3 regions of the Ideonella lacteola genome follow, and region 2 is predicted to be linked to each of the others. Evidence: predicted binding sites of a transcription regulator. Region 2 holds the regulator's gene; each other region holds the start of a gene.
What was found. Region 2 encodes FNR, which switches genes on or off when oxygen is low (the NO sensors DNR and NnrR bind a similar motif). Its sites were predicted from a motif close to TTGATNNNNATCAA; they were not measured.
Positions count from the first base shown of each region.

Region 1: a site for FNR is predicted at 2,779-2,792, ahead of AACH06_RS12565 (oxygen-binding di-iron domain-containing protein). Genes of this name have one in related genera too.
Region 3: a site for FNR is predicted at 2,972-2,985, ahead of cyoA (ubiquinol oxidase subunit II). Genes of this name have one in related genera too.

Region 1 is NZ_JBBUTG010000006.1:137,110-141,933, reverse strand. It holds gene AACH06_RS12580 (tetratricopeptide repeat protein) at 1-453, shown strand, start outside; gene AACH06_RS12575 (multidrug effflux MFS transporter) at 553-1,755, shown strand; gene miaA (tRNA (adenosine(37)-N6)-dimethylallyltransferase MiaA) at 1,752-2,717, shown strand; gene AACH06_RS12565 (oxygen-binding di-iron domain-containing protein) at 2,826-3,608, shown strand; gene AACH06_RS12560 (GGDEF domain-containing protein) at 3,707-4,534, opposite strand; gene AACH06_RS12555 (SPFH domain-containing protein) at 4,801-4,824, shown strand, end outside.
Region 2 is NZ_JBBUTG010000012.1:120,872-125,695, forward strand. It holds gene ccoP (cytochrome-c oxidase, cbb3-type subunit III) at 1-367, shown strand, start outside; gene ccoG (cytochrome c oxidase accessory protein CcoG) at 387-1,901, shown strand; gene AACH06_RS18590 (nitrogen fixation protein FixH) at 1,946-2,200, shown strand; gene AACH06_RS18595 (hypothetical protein) at 2,211-2,489, shown strand; gene fnr (fumarate/nitrate reduction transcriptional regulator Fnr) at 2,675-3,460, opposite strand; gene hemN (oxygen-independent coproporphyrinogen III oxidase) at 3,553-4,824, shown strand, end outside.
Region 3 is NZ_JBBUTG010000002.1:237,771-242,594, reverse strand. It holds gene AACH06_RS04555 (serine/threonine protein kinase) at 1-1,144, shown strand, start outside; gene AACH06_RS04550 (YkgJ family cysteine cluster protein) at 1,141-1,491, shown strand; gene AACH06_RS04545 (MFS transporter) at 1,589-2,905, opposite strand; gene cyoA (ubiquinol oxidase subunit II) at 3,045-4,094, shown strand; gene cyoB (cytochrome o ubiquinol oxidase subunit I) at 4,148-4,824, shown strand, end outside.

The DNA.
Region 1 (4,824 bases), on a different contig from region 2:
GAGCCGAAGAATCCGAACGCCTGGTACTTCATGGCCTATGCCCTGGGCCGCTACAGCCAGGGCATCAGCGTGGCCAAGGCACTGGCGCAGGGGCTGGGCAGCAAGGTCAAGGGCGCACTGGAGACCACCATCAAGCTGCAGCCCAAGCATGCCGACGCGCACATCGCGCTGGGTGCCTTCCATGCCGAGGTGATCGACAAGGTGGGCAAGCTGCTCGGCAAGACCCAGGGTGCCGATGCGGCCACGGGCCTGAAGATGTTCAAGGAAGCCTTGAAGCTGAACCCCACCAGCGCCATCGCGATGGTCGAATACGCCAACGGCTTGGTGATGCTGGAGGGCGACAAGAAGATGGCCGAGGCCGAGAAGCTTTACGCCGATGCGGCCGCCAGCGCCCCACAAGACGCGATGGAGCGGCTGGACGTCGAGATGGCCAAGGCCGAGTTGGAAGACTGAGCCTCGCTGCCGCACCTGCGGCACGCCTCACTTTGCGTGGCCCGCGCATCCGCCTGTTAGGCTCGGCGGATGCCGGCCGATCCGCCTTCTTCCCGCCCCGTGCTCACCCCTGCCCTCGCCGCCTTGGCGATGGCGCTGCTGCTGGGCCTGCAACCCGTCACCACCGACCTGTACCTGCCGGCGCTGCCGCTGCTGACCGTCGAGCTGCACGCCCCCATGTCGGCCGCACAGTTGACGATGTCGCTGGTGCTGCTGGCCTTCGGTATCGGCCAGTTGGTGATGGGCCCGTTGTCTGACCGCTTCGGCCGCAAGCCGGTGTTGCTTGGCGGATTGGGCCTGCATGGCGCGGCCAGCATAGGGTGCGCGCTGGCGCCGTCAATCGACACGCTCATCGCCTGCCGCGCCTTCCAGGGGCTGGGGTTGGCGGCCTCGATCGTCTGCGCCCGCGCGATGCTGCGCGACCTGTACGAACCCCGGCAAGGCGCCCATGTGATGAGCTGGGCACTCTCCGGCCTGGGCGTGCTGGCCCTCGCTTCGCCGCTGCTGGGCGGCTGGTTGACCGCCCACCTGGGGTGGCGCGCGCCCCTGGCGGCGGTGGCCGTCATCGCCGTGGCGACCTGGGCGATCGTCGCGGCGCTCGTGCCCGAAACCAGCGCACAGCGCGATGCGCAGGCGTTGCAGCCCAGATCGCTGGCGCGCAGCCTGGCCTCGGTCGTGTCCCACCCGACCTTCCGAGCCTGGACGGCCCTCAGCAGCCTGACCTATGGCGGCCTGTTCCTGCTCTTGGCCGCGTCATCGTTCGTCTACATCGGCGTCCTTGGCCTGACGCCGTGGGGCTACGGAATGGCCATGGCGTCGAGCTCGTTCTCGTACATGGCGGCCACCTTCTACTGCCGGCGCCTGTTGCCTCGGCACGGCCTGGCGGGCACCGTGAAGCGCGGCGCGGTGTTCACGGTGGCGGGCGGCCTTGGGATGGCAGCGATGTCGCTGTCGGATTCGCCGGCACTGCCCGGCGTGTTGCTCGCGCATTGGCTCTACAACTTCGGGCATGGCATTCACCAGCCCTGCGGGCAGGCGGGCACGGTGGGGCCGTTTCCGCGCAGCGCGGGCGTGGCCTCGGCCCTGGCCGGCTTCTTCCTCGCGATCGTGGCCTTCTTCGTCGGCCTGTGGCTCGGCCAGGCGCTGAACGGCACGCTTCGGCCGATGGGCATGGGCCTCGCCTTCTTCGCCTTGGGCACCGCCGGGATCGCGCTGACGCTGGTGCAACGCCACGGCGAGCACTTCGAGGCCGTGCCGACGTGACCGCCGAGACTTCGATCGACTGGATCGGCATCGCCGGCCCGACCGCCTCGGGCAAGACCGGTCTGGCGCTGCAACTGGCCACCGACGGGCCGGTGGAGATCATCAGTGTCGACTCGGCGCTGGTCTACCGGGACATGGACATCGGGACCGCCAAACCCACGCCCGCCGAACTCGCCAGCACACCGCACCACCTGATCGACATCCTTGATCCGCTCGAGGCCTACTCGGCGGCCCAGTTCGTCCAAGACGCCCAGCGACTCATCCGCGACATCCGGGCACGGGGCCGCGTGCCCTTGCTGGTGGGCGGCACGATGCTCTACTTCAAGGCACTGATCGACGGCATCGACGCGCTTCCCGCCGCCGACGCCGAGGTTCGCGCCCAACTCGACGCCGAGGCTGCCGATCGTGGCTGGCCAGCGATGCATGCCGAGCTTGCGCTGGTCGACCCCCTCACGGCGGCCCGGCTGGCCCCCAACGACGCCCAGCGCATCCAACGCGCGCTGGAGGTCTTCCGGCTCACCGGCCAGCCGCTGTCGGCTTTTCATACCCGCGAGAAGTCTCCATCCGCTCCCGCTCGGCACCGCTTGCTGGCGTTGGAGCCCCGCGACCGGGCCTGGCTGCACGCCCGCATCGGCCTGCGCTTCGAGCAGATGCTCGCGCAAGGCTTTCTCGACGAGGTGGTGCGATTGCGCGCACGAGGCGATCTGCACACCGGCCTGCCCAGCATGCGCTGCGTGGGCTACCGCCAGGCATGGGAGGCGCTGGATGCCGGGCTCGGCGGCCCAGCGCTTCGTGCCGATGTGCAGGAACGCGGTGCCGCCGCCACCCGGCAACTGGCTAAGCGCCAGCTCACCTGGCTGCGGGGCATGGAACGCACGGTGCTGTCGGCAGAAGCGCCAGACGAGGCACTGGCCGCAGCCCGACCGATGCTGGCGGAGGCTGCCGCCGAGTTCACTCGTTAGGCCCCTGCATCGGCCGAAAGTCATACCGAGCCGAGGCGGGCCGCCAGCTCATGGTTCTAGCTTGACAGCGGTCAAGTTATGGCGCGAGCGCGCTTCCTACAGTCGCGCATGCCTGAGATTCTCTACGACCACGACGGGCACCGTTGCCTGATGTTCACCGACTTGGGGACGGCTGGTCCGGACCACCCCGGTGACGAGGCGGTGCAGGCCAACCAGTTCCTGATCGTTGATCAGGACACCGGCGCGATCATCGATCCCGGAGGCAACCTCGCCTACAGCGAGTTGTACCTGTCGATGACGCGTCATTTCTCGCCGCATCGCCTGTCGGCGATTCTGGCGTCGCATGCCGACCCGGACATCATCGCGTCGCTGGACCGGTGGATGACATCGACCCAGGCCACGGTGTATGTATCGACGGTGTGGGAGCGGTTCATCCCACACTTCTGCAAACCGGGCAAAACGGTCGGCCGCATCAAGGCGATCCCCGACCCCGGCATGCGCATCCGAGTGGGCCGCCGTGACCTGATCGCCCTGCCCGCGCACTTCATGCATGCCGAGGGCAACTTCCAGTTCTACGATCCGGTGAGCCAGATCCTCTTCTCAGGCGACCTGGGGGTCTCGTTCGTCGGCGGCGAGCTCGCCAAGCGGCCGGTGGAGGACCTGTCCACCCTGCTGCCGACGATGGAGCGCTTCCATCGCCGCTACATGGTCTCGAACAAGGTGCTGCGGCTGTGGGCCGATATGGTCAGCGATCTGCCGATCCGCCTGATGGTGCCGCAGCATGGCGCGCCACTCAAAGGTGCCGCCATCGGCGACTTCATCCGCTGGATCCGAGAACTGCCCTGCGGCATCGATCTGATGGAGCAGAAGAACTACCGCGTGCCGACCTGACCCAGCCTGGCAGGAGGCTTCAGAAAAAAGGCCGCTCAAGGCGGCCTGTGTGGCTCATGAGAGGGACGGGCTCTGCCCGGCTTCTCGGGCCCCAGCGCTCAGGATGTGACGGAGCGCGTCTCGCCGCTGCGGCGTGGCTGGATGGGCGTGGCGCGCACGCAGTTGCGGCCGGCATCCTTGGCAGCCTGCAGGGCCGATTCGGCGTCCTGCACCAAGCCATCGAGTGAAGCCTGGCCCATGTGAACATGGGCCACGCCGACACTGACCGTCGCCACCACATGGGCGTTTTCCCAGCGGAATGGCGCCGAGGCCACCTGCTGGCGAATACGTTCAGCGGCATCCAGCGCACCGAGTGGATCAGTGTGCGGCAGGAAGACCGCCAACTCGGCGCCACCGAAGCGTGCCAGCAGGTCGGACTGGCGCAGCGTGGCGTTCACGCGGCGGGTCACTTCCAGCAAGATCGCATCGCCACAACGCTGCCCCATGCTGTCGTTGATGCGGCGCAGATGGTCGGCATCGATCAGCAACAGCGCGCCGTCGTCGCCATAGCGGCGGCAGCGCGACCATTCACGCTCGGACAGGCGCAAGAACTGGCGGCGGTTGCAAACCCCGGTCAACTCGTCGTCGACCATCAGCAACTCGCGTTGCACCGACGACTGCGCCAGCGCCCGGGCCAGATGCAGTGCTGCGCCGCCCGCAACGAGCGCCGGCAGCAGCGCGATGGCACCCGCACCGATCGCCACAGGCCACGAACTGCCGTCGAGCCAGACCAGCATCGTGGCCACCGTCATCGCGACGATGAACGCCACGCCGATCTGGAATGCCCACGCCGAGCCAAGGCTGGCACGGCTGGCCCACTGGGTCAGGGTCTGAACCCAGCCTGGATGCGCATCGCGGGTCTCGCGTGCCTCGCTAGAAGCCACCATCGGTTTCCTGTGATTCGGTGAAGGAATTCGAACACAAATCGGCCTTTTTGGGGCCGAGTTGAGGGTTGTTTACAAGCCCCGGCGTGACGGATTCGGAGGCCGGGATCTCCACCGTTGGAGATCTCCGGCACAACCCCAGGTTGGGCGATGAATCGCATCGGCGCCGAGGCTTGGCAGCGCACGACCCCGGAGGATGCCGCCAAGCCTTGACGGCGCCCACAACGATTTGTAAAGTGATATCACTTTGATTTCATCGGAGACACACCATGAGCCGCCCCCTGCGTGCTGAA
Region 2 (4,824 bases):
CGTGATGCCGCCGATGGCCGCGGCAGTCGGCAGCGGCGACGAAGTGCGCAACGTGGCGCAGTATGTGTTGAGCCTGTCTGGCAGCCCTCACAACGAGATCGCGGCTCAACTGGGCAAGCCCAAGTTCGCAGCCTGCGCCGCCTGCCACGGCGTTGACGGCAAGGGCAACCCGGCGATCGGCGCGCCGAACCTGACCGACAAGATCTGGCTGCACGGCTGGGGCGAGCCGGCCATCCTGGCGATGATCAATCAGGGCAAGACGAACGTGATGCCGCCGCAAGGCCAGCGCCTGACGCCCGAGCAGATCGAAGTGCTGACCGCCTACGTCTGGAGCCTGTCGCAGAGCACGCAGGTGGCGGGTCGCTGAGAGCGGAGCAACGAAGTCCATGGCCGAGGCACCTACCAGCGGCGCACCCGCCCGCGTGATTCCCATCGCTCCGGTGCCCTCCGGCTCTGCCGGCATGGGGCCCCAGGGCGGGGCGGACGTGGGCGACGTGAGCAGCGGGGAAACCGTCTCGCTGTACCAGAAGCAGCGCAAGATCTACCCACGCTCGGTGACCGGCACCTTCGCCACCTGGCGATGGATGCTGGTCTGGGCCACACAGCTGGTCTTCTATGGCATGCCGTGGCTGATGTGGAACGATCGCCAGGCCGTGTTGCTCGACCTGGCGTCGCGCCGCTTCTACATCTTCGGCCTGGTGCTCTACCCGCAGGACTTCATCTACCTGACGGGTCTGCTGATCCTCTCGGCCTATGCGCTGTTCCTGTTCACCGCAGTGGCGGGCCGGCTCTGGTGCGGCTATGCCTGCCCCCAGACGGTTTATACCGAGATCTTCATGTGGGTCGAACGCAAGTTCGAGGGCGACCGCGCCCAGCGCATGAAGCTCGACGAAGGCCCCTGGGACTGGAACCGCATCTGGCGCAAAGCCGGCAAGCAGGGCTTGTGGATCACGATCGGCCTGTGGACGGGCTTCACCTTCGTCGGCTACTTCACCCCGATCCGGCACCTTGCCGAAGAGGCCATGACCCTCGGCTTCGGCCCCTGGGAATGGTTCTGGGTGCTGTTCTACGGCTTCGCCACCTACGGCAATGCAGGCTACATGCGTGAGCAGGTCTGCAAGTACATGTGCCCGTATGCGCGCTTCCAGAGCGCGATGTTCGACCGCGATACGCTGATCATCAGCTACGACCCCGAACGCGGAGAGCCCCGTGGCTCGCGCTCGCGCAAGGCCGATCCGAAGCAACTGGGCCTGGGCTCGTGCATCGATTGCGGCTTGTGCGTGCAGGTTTGCCCCACCGGCATCGACATCCGCAAGGGCCTGCAGTACGAGTGCATCGGCTGCGCCGCCTGTGTGGACGTGTGCGACGGGATCATGGACAAGATGGCCTACCCGCGCGGGCTGATCCGGTACGCCACCGAGAACAGCATGTCCGAGCACCTGGGCTGGCGGCAGATCATCGCCCGGATCATTCGGCCGCGGGTGCTGATCTACACGGCCGTGATGCTGCTCATCGCCGGGGCCTTCGTCGGCAGCCTGGCGGTGCGCAGCCCGTTCAGGGTGGATGTGGTGCGTGATCGTGCGGCGCTCGCGCGTCTGGTCGACGACGGCTACATCGAGAACGTCTATCGCCTGCAGGTGATGAACGTCACCGAAGCGCCCCAGAGCTACCGCGTGACGGTGGAAGGCCTGCCCGGCGTGGCCATCGAGCGGGGGGCCGCGCTGAGCCTGCAGGGCGCCGAAGCCCGCTGGCTGACCGTGGCCGTGAGGGTTCCTCCCGAGGCGGCCAACCAGGCGGGCACCGGTGCCCACCCGATCGTCTTCCACATCGAACGCCTGGCCGCAGGCAACGCCAATTCGGCGCGTGTCAGTGAAAGATCCAGCTTCGTGGTGCCGCGATAGCGCTTAGGATGGGCCGACAACTCATGCACACCCAAGGAGACACGATGAATTCCTCGACTGCTCGTGAACCGGCCGTGGATTCGCCAGTGTGGTGGCGGCTGCCGATTGTCTGGATGGTGATTGGCGGCCCGCTGGCCGTGGTGGTGGCCAGCCTGGCCACTGCATTCATCGCAGCGCGAGGCGCCGATCCGGTGCTCACGCTGCAAGAGCGTGGCGGTGTCAGTGAGAAAGCGGCCACGCCGGATTCGTTGACACCGGCGCTGCAGGCCCGCAACCACGCCGCCACGGCCAAGCCCTGAGGCCGCAGCCATGGCCACCCTCCCAGTTCCCCAGGAGGTGACGGCGCATGCGGCACCTACCGGCCCCGCGCGTTGGATCTGCATTTTCTGGCCGGCCTTCGTGATGGCCGGTGTGCTCGAGGCCTTGGTGTTCACGCTGGTGGACCCGGGCGAGCTGCACTGGTTTGGCAGCACACCCGTCACCTGGGAGCCGACCACGTTGTATTCGGTGGCGTTCCTCGTCTTCTGGATGGTGATCTCGATGGCTTCGGCGCTCACGCAGTTCCTGGTTCACCCAGAAACGCAGTGACTGCCGGCGGGGCGTGGCGGATGCGCCGCCGTCGTCACCGACAAAGAACTCACCGACAAAGAAAACGGCCCGGGTATTCCGGGCCGTTGTCGTTTTGCGTGGGCGCTCTGGAGTGAGCGCTCTGGAGTGAGCGCTCTGGACTGGGCACTCTCGGGCGAGCTCGATCTGCTGGGCGCCTTCGTGCCTCAGCAGGTGGCGCCGTTGACCAACTGCTGCAGCCCCGCCTGATCGAGGATGCGGATGTGCCGCTGCTTCACCTCCAGCAGTCCGTCGTCCTGGAACTTCGAGAAGGTGCGGCTCACCGTCTCGAGCTTGAGGCCGAGGTAGCTGCCGATCTCTTCGCGCGTCATGCGCAGCACCAGCGCCGAAGGTGAAAAGCCGCGCGCCTGCAGGCGTTGGGTCAGGTTCAGCAAGAACGCGGCCAGGCGTTCTTCCGCCCGCATGCTGCCCAGCAGCAGCATCACCCCGTGATCGCGCACGATCTCGCGGCTCATGATCTTGTGGAACTGGCGCTGCAGGTCGACGAATTCGCGCGACAGCCGCTCCAGATCGGCAAAGGGGATCACGCAGACCTGTGAGTCCTCCAGTGCCACCGCGTCGCACGAGTGCGAATCGCCGCTGATGCCATCCAGGCCGAGCAACTCGCCCGCCATCTGGAAGCCGGTGACCTGGTCTCGACCATCCTCGGCCGAGACGCAGGTCTTGAAGAAGCCCGTGCGCACCGCATAGAGCGACTGGAACGGCTCGCCAGCGCGGAACAGGGCGTCGCCTCGGCGGACGCTGCGGCGCGTGGCCACCAGCTTGTCCAGGCGCTCGAGCTCCTGTGTGGTGAGCCCCAGGGGCAGGCACAGCTCACGCAGGTTGCAGCTGGAGCACGCGACCTTGAATGCGCAATTTCTTTCGGTATGGCCACCCACCGGTGGGGGGCTCGGCTGGATCGATGCAATGACTTCAGTGGTGGGCATGACCATCCTCAATGACGGGGAGATTTTTCTCCCGGCGCCGCGTGTCGGGCTTGCGCAAGATCAAGTGGTGGGGACGCGGGCAGCGGCACGATCGCGGCATGGAAGACTCCACCGTTGCCGCCACGCCCGTGGCCACCGACGCCAGCGCGCCCCCGATCGACGTTCTGCCGATGCCGCTGCTCAAGCGCTTCGACGTGCCGGGGCCGCGCTACACCTCGTATCCCACCGCCGATCGTTTCGTCGAAGCCTTCGGCCCGGCCGACTATGAGCAGGCCCTGCGCCAGCGCGCCGAGGGGGCCAGCGTCGGTGCCCGGGCGGCGCTGTCGCTGTATGTGCACATCCCGTTCTGCGAATCGGTTTGCTACTACTGTGCGTGCAACAAGGTCATCACCAAGCATCACAGCCGGGCCGCCGAATACCTGCTTGCCTTGCGCGCCGAGATCGCGATGCACGCCAAGGCCCTGGGGTCGGCCCAACCGGTGTCGCAGGTTCACCTCGGCGGCGGTTCGCCCACCTTCCTGAGCGACGAAGAACTCCAAGGCCTGATGGCCGAGCTGGGCGATGCCTTCCGTATCCTGCCGGGCGCCGAGGTGTCGATCGAGGTTGACCCGCGCACCGCGTCCCCCGAGCGGCTGGCCGCGTGGCGGCGAATGGGCTTCAACCGCATCAGCTTCGGCATCCAGGATTTCGACCCCGACGTGCAGAAGGCGGTTCATCGCGTGCAGTCGTTCGAATCGGTGCGGGGCCTGATGCGCGCGGCCCGCGAACTGGGCTTCGAATCGATCAATGCCGATCTCATCTACGGCCTGCCCAAGCAGACGCCGGCGTCGTTCGCCCGCACGGTGGCGCAGGTGGGCGAGCTTCGGCCGGATCGTATTGCGCTCTATGCCTACGCGCACCTGCCACTGCGCTTCAAGCCGCAGCGGCGCATCGAGCCGTCGACGCTGCCGCCGCCGGGTGACCGGGTGTCGATGCTGTCCGGCGCCATCGCCAGCTTCCTGGGCCATGGCTACAGCTACATCGGCATGGACCACTTCGCGCTGGCCGACGATGCGTTGGCGGTGGCCAAGCGCCAGGGGCGTCTGCACCGCAACTTCCAGGGCTACAGCACCCAGCCGGATTGCGACCTGGTGGCGCTCGGCGTCTCGGCCATCGGCCGGATGGGGGCCACCTACAGCCAGAACGCCAAGACGCTGCCCGAGTACTACGACGCGATCCACCGCGGCCAGTTCGCCACCGTTCGCGGCCTGGCGCTCACGCGGGATGATCTGCTGCGCCGCGCGGTGATCATGGCGCTGATGTGTCAGGGCAGGGTCGAATTCGAATCCATCGAGCTGGCCTACCTGGTCAAGTTCCGCGACCACTTCCGG
Region 3 (4,824 bases), on a different contig from region 2:
CCCGGGCCCCTCGCTGCGCCCGCGCCTGGACGACGCGCCCCTGGCGCTCGACGAGGTGGTGGAGATCGGCTCGCGCGTGGCAGACGCACTGCACGATCTGCACCGGCAGCATGTCGTGCATTTGGACATCAAGCCCAGCAACATCCTCTTTCGCGCGGACGGCACGGCGGTGCTGATCGACTTCGGGTTGTCGCGCCACGATCACCTGCCCGACCTGCTGGACGAAGAGTTCACCCTGCCGATGGGCACCGGGCCCTACATGTCGCCCGAACAGGTGCAGTTCGTGCGCCATGACCCCCGCAGCGATCTGTTTGCGCTGGGCGTCATGCTGTACCACTTCACCACCGGCGAGCGGCCGTTCGGCGCGCCGGAATCGGTGCAGGGCCTGCGTCGGCGTCTCTACCTTGACCCGGTGCCGCCGCGAGCGCTTCGCGCCGATTGCCCGCCTTGGCTGCAAGAGGTGATCCTCAAGTGCCTGGAGGTGAAGCCCGAGAACCGCTACCAGAGTGCCGCTCAGTTGGCGCTGGCGCTGCAGGATCCGGCACAGGTCCCGTTGACCAAACGCTCGGCGAAGTTGCAGCGCAGCAGCGCGTTCAAGCGCTTCAAGCGCTGGTTCTTCGCCTTGGGGGCCGAGCCCGATGCCCGTCCCACCAACGCGACCGAAGTGGTGAAGAAAAGCCCGATCGTGATGGCCGCGGTGGATGTCGAATCCGCCAGTGCCACCTTGCTGGAAGAGCTGCGCGAAACGGTTCGGCGGATCGTGCTGACCGAGCCCGGCGCCCGGCTCGCCTGCGTCAGCGTGATGCGAACCGCCCGCATCGGCATGGATGAGCTCACCGACGAGCACGGCCAGAGCCTGCACGTGAAGCAACTGGTCGCGCTGAAGCACTGGGCCCGGCCGATCAGCAAGTCACTCAACCTCGACGAAGGCCGGCTCACGTTCCATGTGCTGGAGGCCCCGGATGCGGCCACCGCGATCGTCGACTTCGCGCGCCGCAACCACATCGACCACATCGTCATGGGCGCCCGCGGCAATTCGGCGCTGCGCCGCTATCTGGGCAGCGTCTCGTCGCAGGTGGTGGCCGAATCCGACTGCACCGTCACCGTGGTGCGGGCGGCCGAACCAAGCGCCACAGCCGAATGAGCGCCACGGAAGGCGAAACCGGCAACCCCTGCATCAGGTGCGGCGCCTGCTGCGCCAGTTTTCGGGTGGACTTCGCCCGCGATGAGCTGGAGAGCAACGGCGGTACGGTGCCCGATGGGCTGGCCGTGGAGGTGACGGCCGCCACCTGTCGCATGCGGGGTACCGACCACGCCTCGCCCCGCTGCGCGGCCCTGACCGGGCGCGTGGGCCAAAACGCCCGCTGCGGCATCTACGAGTGGCGCCCCGGCCCTTGCCGCGAATTCGGGGTGCTGGCGCCCCTCGGCCGCGGCGACGCTGCCTGCGCGCGGGCACGAGCCCGCCACGGCCTGGCCCCCCTGCCCGAGTAGGCCGAGCGCATCCCGCGTCACCTATGAAAAAGACCGGCCAGAAGCCGGTCTCACGTGTGAGTCGGAGCCAGGAAGGCCCGTCGGAGGTTGGGCGGCCTCAGTCGCGCACCGCCGACAGGGCCTTGTTGGCGCGCAGGGCCAGCAAGGTGCAGATCGCGCCTGTCATCAGGTACAGGCTCACGGCAATCAGGCCGAATTTCGCACCCAGGCCCAAGGCCAGCAGCGGCGCAAACGCGGCGCCGACCAGCCACGCCAAGTCCGCCGACAGGGCCGCACCGGTGTAGCGGAAGTGCGGCAGGAAGTTCGAGGTCACCGCGCCCGCCGCCTGGCCGTAGGACAGGCCCAGCAGCACGAAGCCGATCAGGATGAACGTGTCTTCACCGGCGATACCCCCGCCCAGCAACGCGGGCGTCACCAAGCTGAACAACCCGATCAGCACGGCGAGACCGCCCAGCGTGCGACGGCGGCCCACACGGTCGGCCACCCAACCGGACAGCGGCATCGCCGCGGCCGCCAGCACCGCCCCCACCAGCTCGATCGCCATGAACTGGCCCACCGACTGCTCGGAGTACAGCATGATCCAGGACAGCGGGAAGACCGTGACCAGGTGGAACAGCGCATAGCTGGCCATGGCGGCAAACGCGCCAATCACCACGTTGTGGCCCTGCTCGGCAAACAGCTCGCCAACGTCGCACGGGTCCAGCTCGTGCAGCTCGAGCTGGCGTTCGTACTCATGGGTGACCACCAGGCGGAGGCGGGCGAACAGCGCCACCACGTTGATCGCGAACGCGGCAAAGAACGGGTAGCGCCAGCCCCAGGTGAGGAAATCCGGCGCGCTCAGGTTGGCCCACAAGTAGGCGAACACCCCGCAGGCCACGAAGAAGCCGATCGGCGCGCCGAGCTGGCCGAGCATCGCGTACCAGCCGCGCTTGTGCTCCGGCGCGTTCAGCGCCAACAGCGAGGGCAGGCCGTCCCATGAGCCCCCAAGCGCCAGGCCCTGGCCAATCCGGCACAACATCAGCAGCGCGATCGCCGCCGAACCGGCCTGTTCGTAGCCGGGGAGCAACGCCATGCCCACCGTCGAGCTGCCCAAAAGGAAGAGCGACACCGTCAGCTTGGCGCTGCGCCCGAACCGGCGCTGGATCTGCATGCTGACCACCGTGCCGACCGGCCGCACCACGAAGGCCACGGCGAACAGCGCGAAGGAATACAGCGTGCCGAGCAGACGGTCGGCGAAGGGAAAGAAGACCGGCGGGAACACCAGCACCGAGGCGATGCCGTAGACGAAGAAATCGAAATACTCAGACGCCCGGCCGATCACCACGCCGACCGCGATGTCGCCGGGAGCGACATCCGCATCGGCCGGCCGGCTGGCACCGGAGGAGGAGTTGGAGGGACCGTGAAAAGTTGGCAAAACGGCGGCGGAAGAGGGGGCGGCAAACGGCTGGTTCACGGGCACCTGGGACAAATTGTCCAATCGTTGATTTGGGTCAATCAGGATAGATTCCGTGCCGCTGCGCAACTAGCGTTTTCCCGCGCGCTCGGTAACCCTGATGTATCTCCTACGCTCACTTTCCAGCACCACGGCCCGCCTGGGTCTGGCCGGCCTTGCGCTGGGCCTCACCGGCTGCGACACGGTGGTGATGAAGCCGCACGGCGACATTGCTGTCCAACAAGCGCAACTCATCGTCACCTCGACGCTGCTGATGTTGCTGATCATCGTACCCGTGATCGCGTTGACTTTGTTCTTCGCTTGGCGTTATCGCCAATCCAACACGGAAGCGACCTACACCCCCGATTGGGACCACTCCACCCGACTGGAGCTGATCATCTGGGGCGCGCCGCTGCTGATCATCATTGCGCTGGGTGCCATCACCTGGATCAGCACCCACAAGCTCGACCCCTATCGCCCGCTTGATCGCATCGATGCCGAGCGCCCGCTGCCGGCCGACGTGAAGCCGCTGGTGGTGCAGGTGGTGGCGCTCGACTGGAAGTGGCTGTTCCTCTACCCCGAGCAAGGCATCGCCACCGTCAACGAGCTGGCAGCGCCTGTGGACCGCCCGATCCAGTTCCGCATCACGTCTTCGAATGTGATGAACGCGTTCTACGTGCCGGCGCTGGCCGGCATGGTGTACGCGATGCCTGGCATGGAGACCAAGCTGCACGCGGTGATCAACAAGGCCGGCGACTACGAAGGCCTGTCGGCCAACTACAGTGGCGCAGGTTTCTCCAAGATGCGTTTCCGCTTTCTGGGCCTGTCGGACGCCGACTTCGACAAGTGGGTGGCCTCCAACCGCGAGCAAGGCAGCAAGCTGGACGGCGGCATCTATCAGCAACTCGAACAACCGAGCGAGGGCGATCCCGTCCGCCGATATGGCACGGTCGAGGCCGGCTTGTTTGGCGCCATCGTTAACCGCTGCGTTGACGGCCAGAAGATGTGCATGCACCAGATGATGGCCATCGATGCCGAGGGCGGCACCGGCAAGCCCGGCATCGCCGGCCTGATGCGCCAGCCGTGGCGCGATGAAGAACGTTTGGTGGTCGCGGGCCTGTGCACGCCGACCAACCTGCTGGGCGAGCCGCTGCCCACCGCCAAGCCCTGATCCTGTGAGCCGCGCGCGCCCCCGAGCGGGCGCCGCCGGCAACGAGAGCCAAGATGTCCACCGACTCGAGCAATCTGATCCTCGGCCGCCTCAGCTGGGAGGCCGTGCCCTACCACGAGCCCATCCTCGTGGCCACTTTCGCGATGGTCGCCCTCGGCGGCCTCGCGCTGCTGGCGGTCATGACGAAGTTCCGCCTCTGGGGCCCCCTGTGGCGAGACTGGGTCTGCAGCATCGACCACAAGAAGATCGGCATCATGTACATCGTGCTGGGTGTGGTCATGCTGCTGCGTGGCTTCGCCGACGCGCTGATGATGCGAGCCCAGCAGGCCATCGCCTTCGGTGACCAGGCCGGCTTCCTGCCCCCGCACCACTACGACCAGGTCTTCACCGCCCACGGCGTGATCATGATCTTCTTCGTGGCGATGCCGCTGGTCACCGGCTTCATGAACTACGTGGTGCCGCTGCAGATCGGCGCGCGCGACGTGGCCTTCCCCTTCCTGAACAACTTCAGCTTCTGGATGACCACCGGCGGCGCCGTGCTGGTGATGATTTCGCTGTTCATCGGCGAGTTCGCCAAGACCGGCTGGCTGGCCTACCCGCCTCTGTCGGGCATCTTGCAGAGTCCGGATGTGGGGGTGGACTACTACCTGTGGTCCCTGCAGGTGGCCGGTATCGGCACCACGTTGTCCGGCATCAACCTGATCGCCACCATCATCAAGATGCGTGCCCC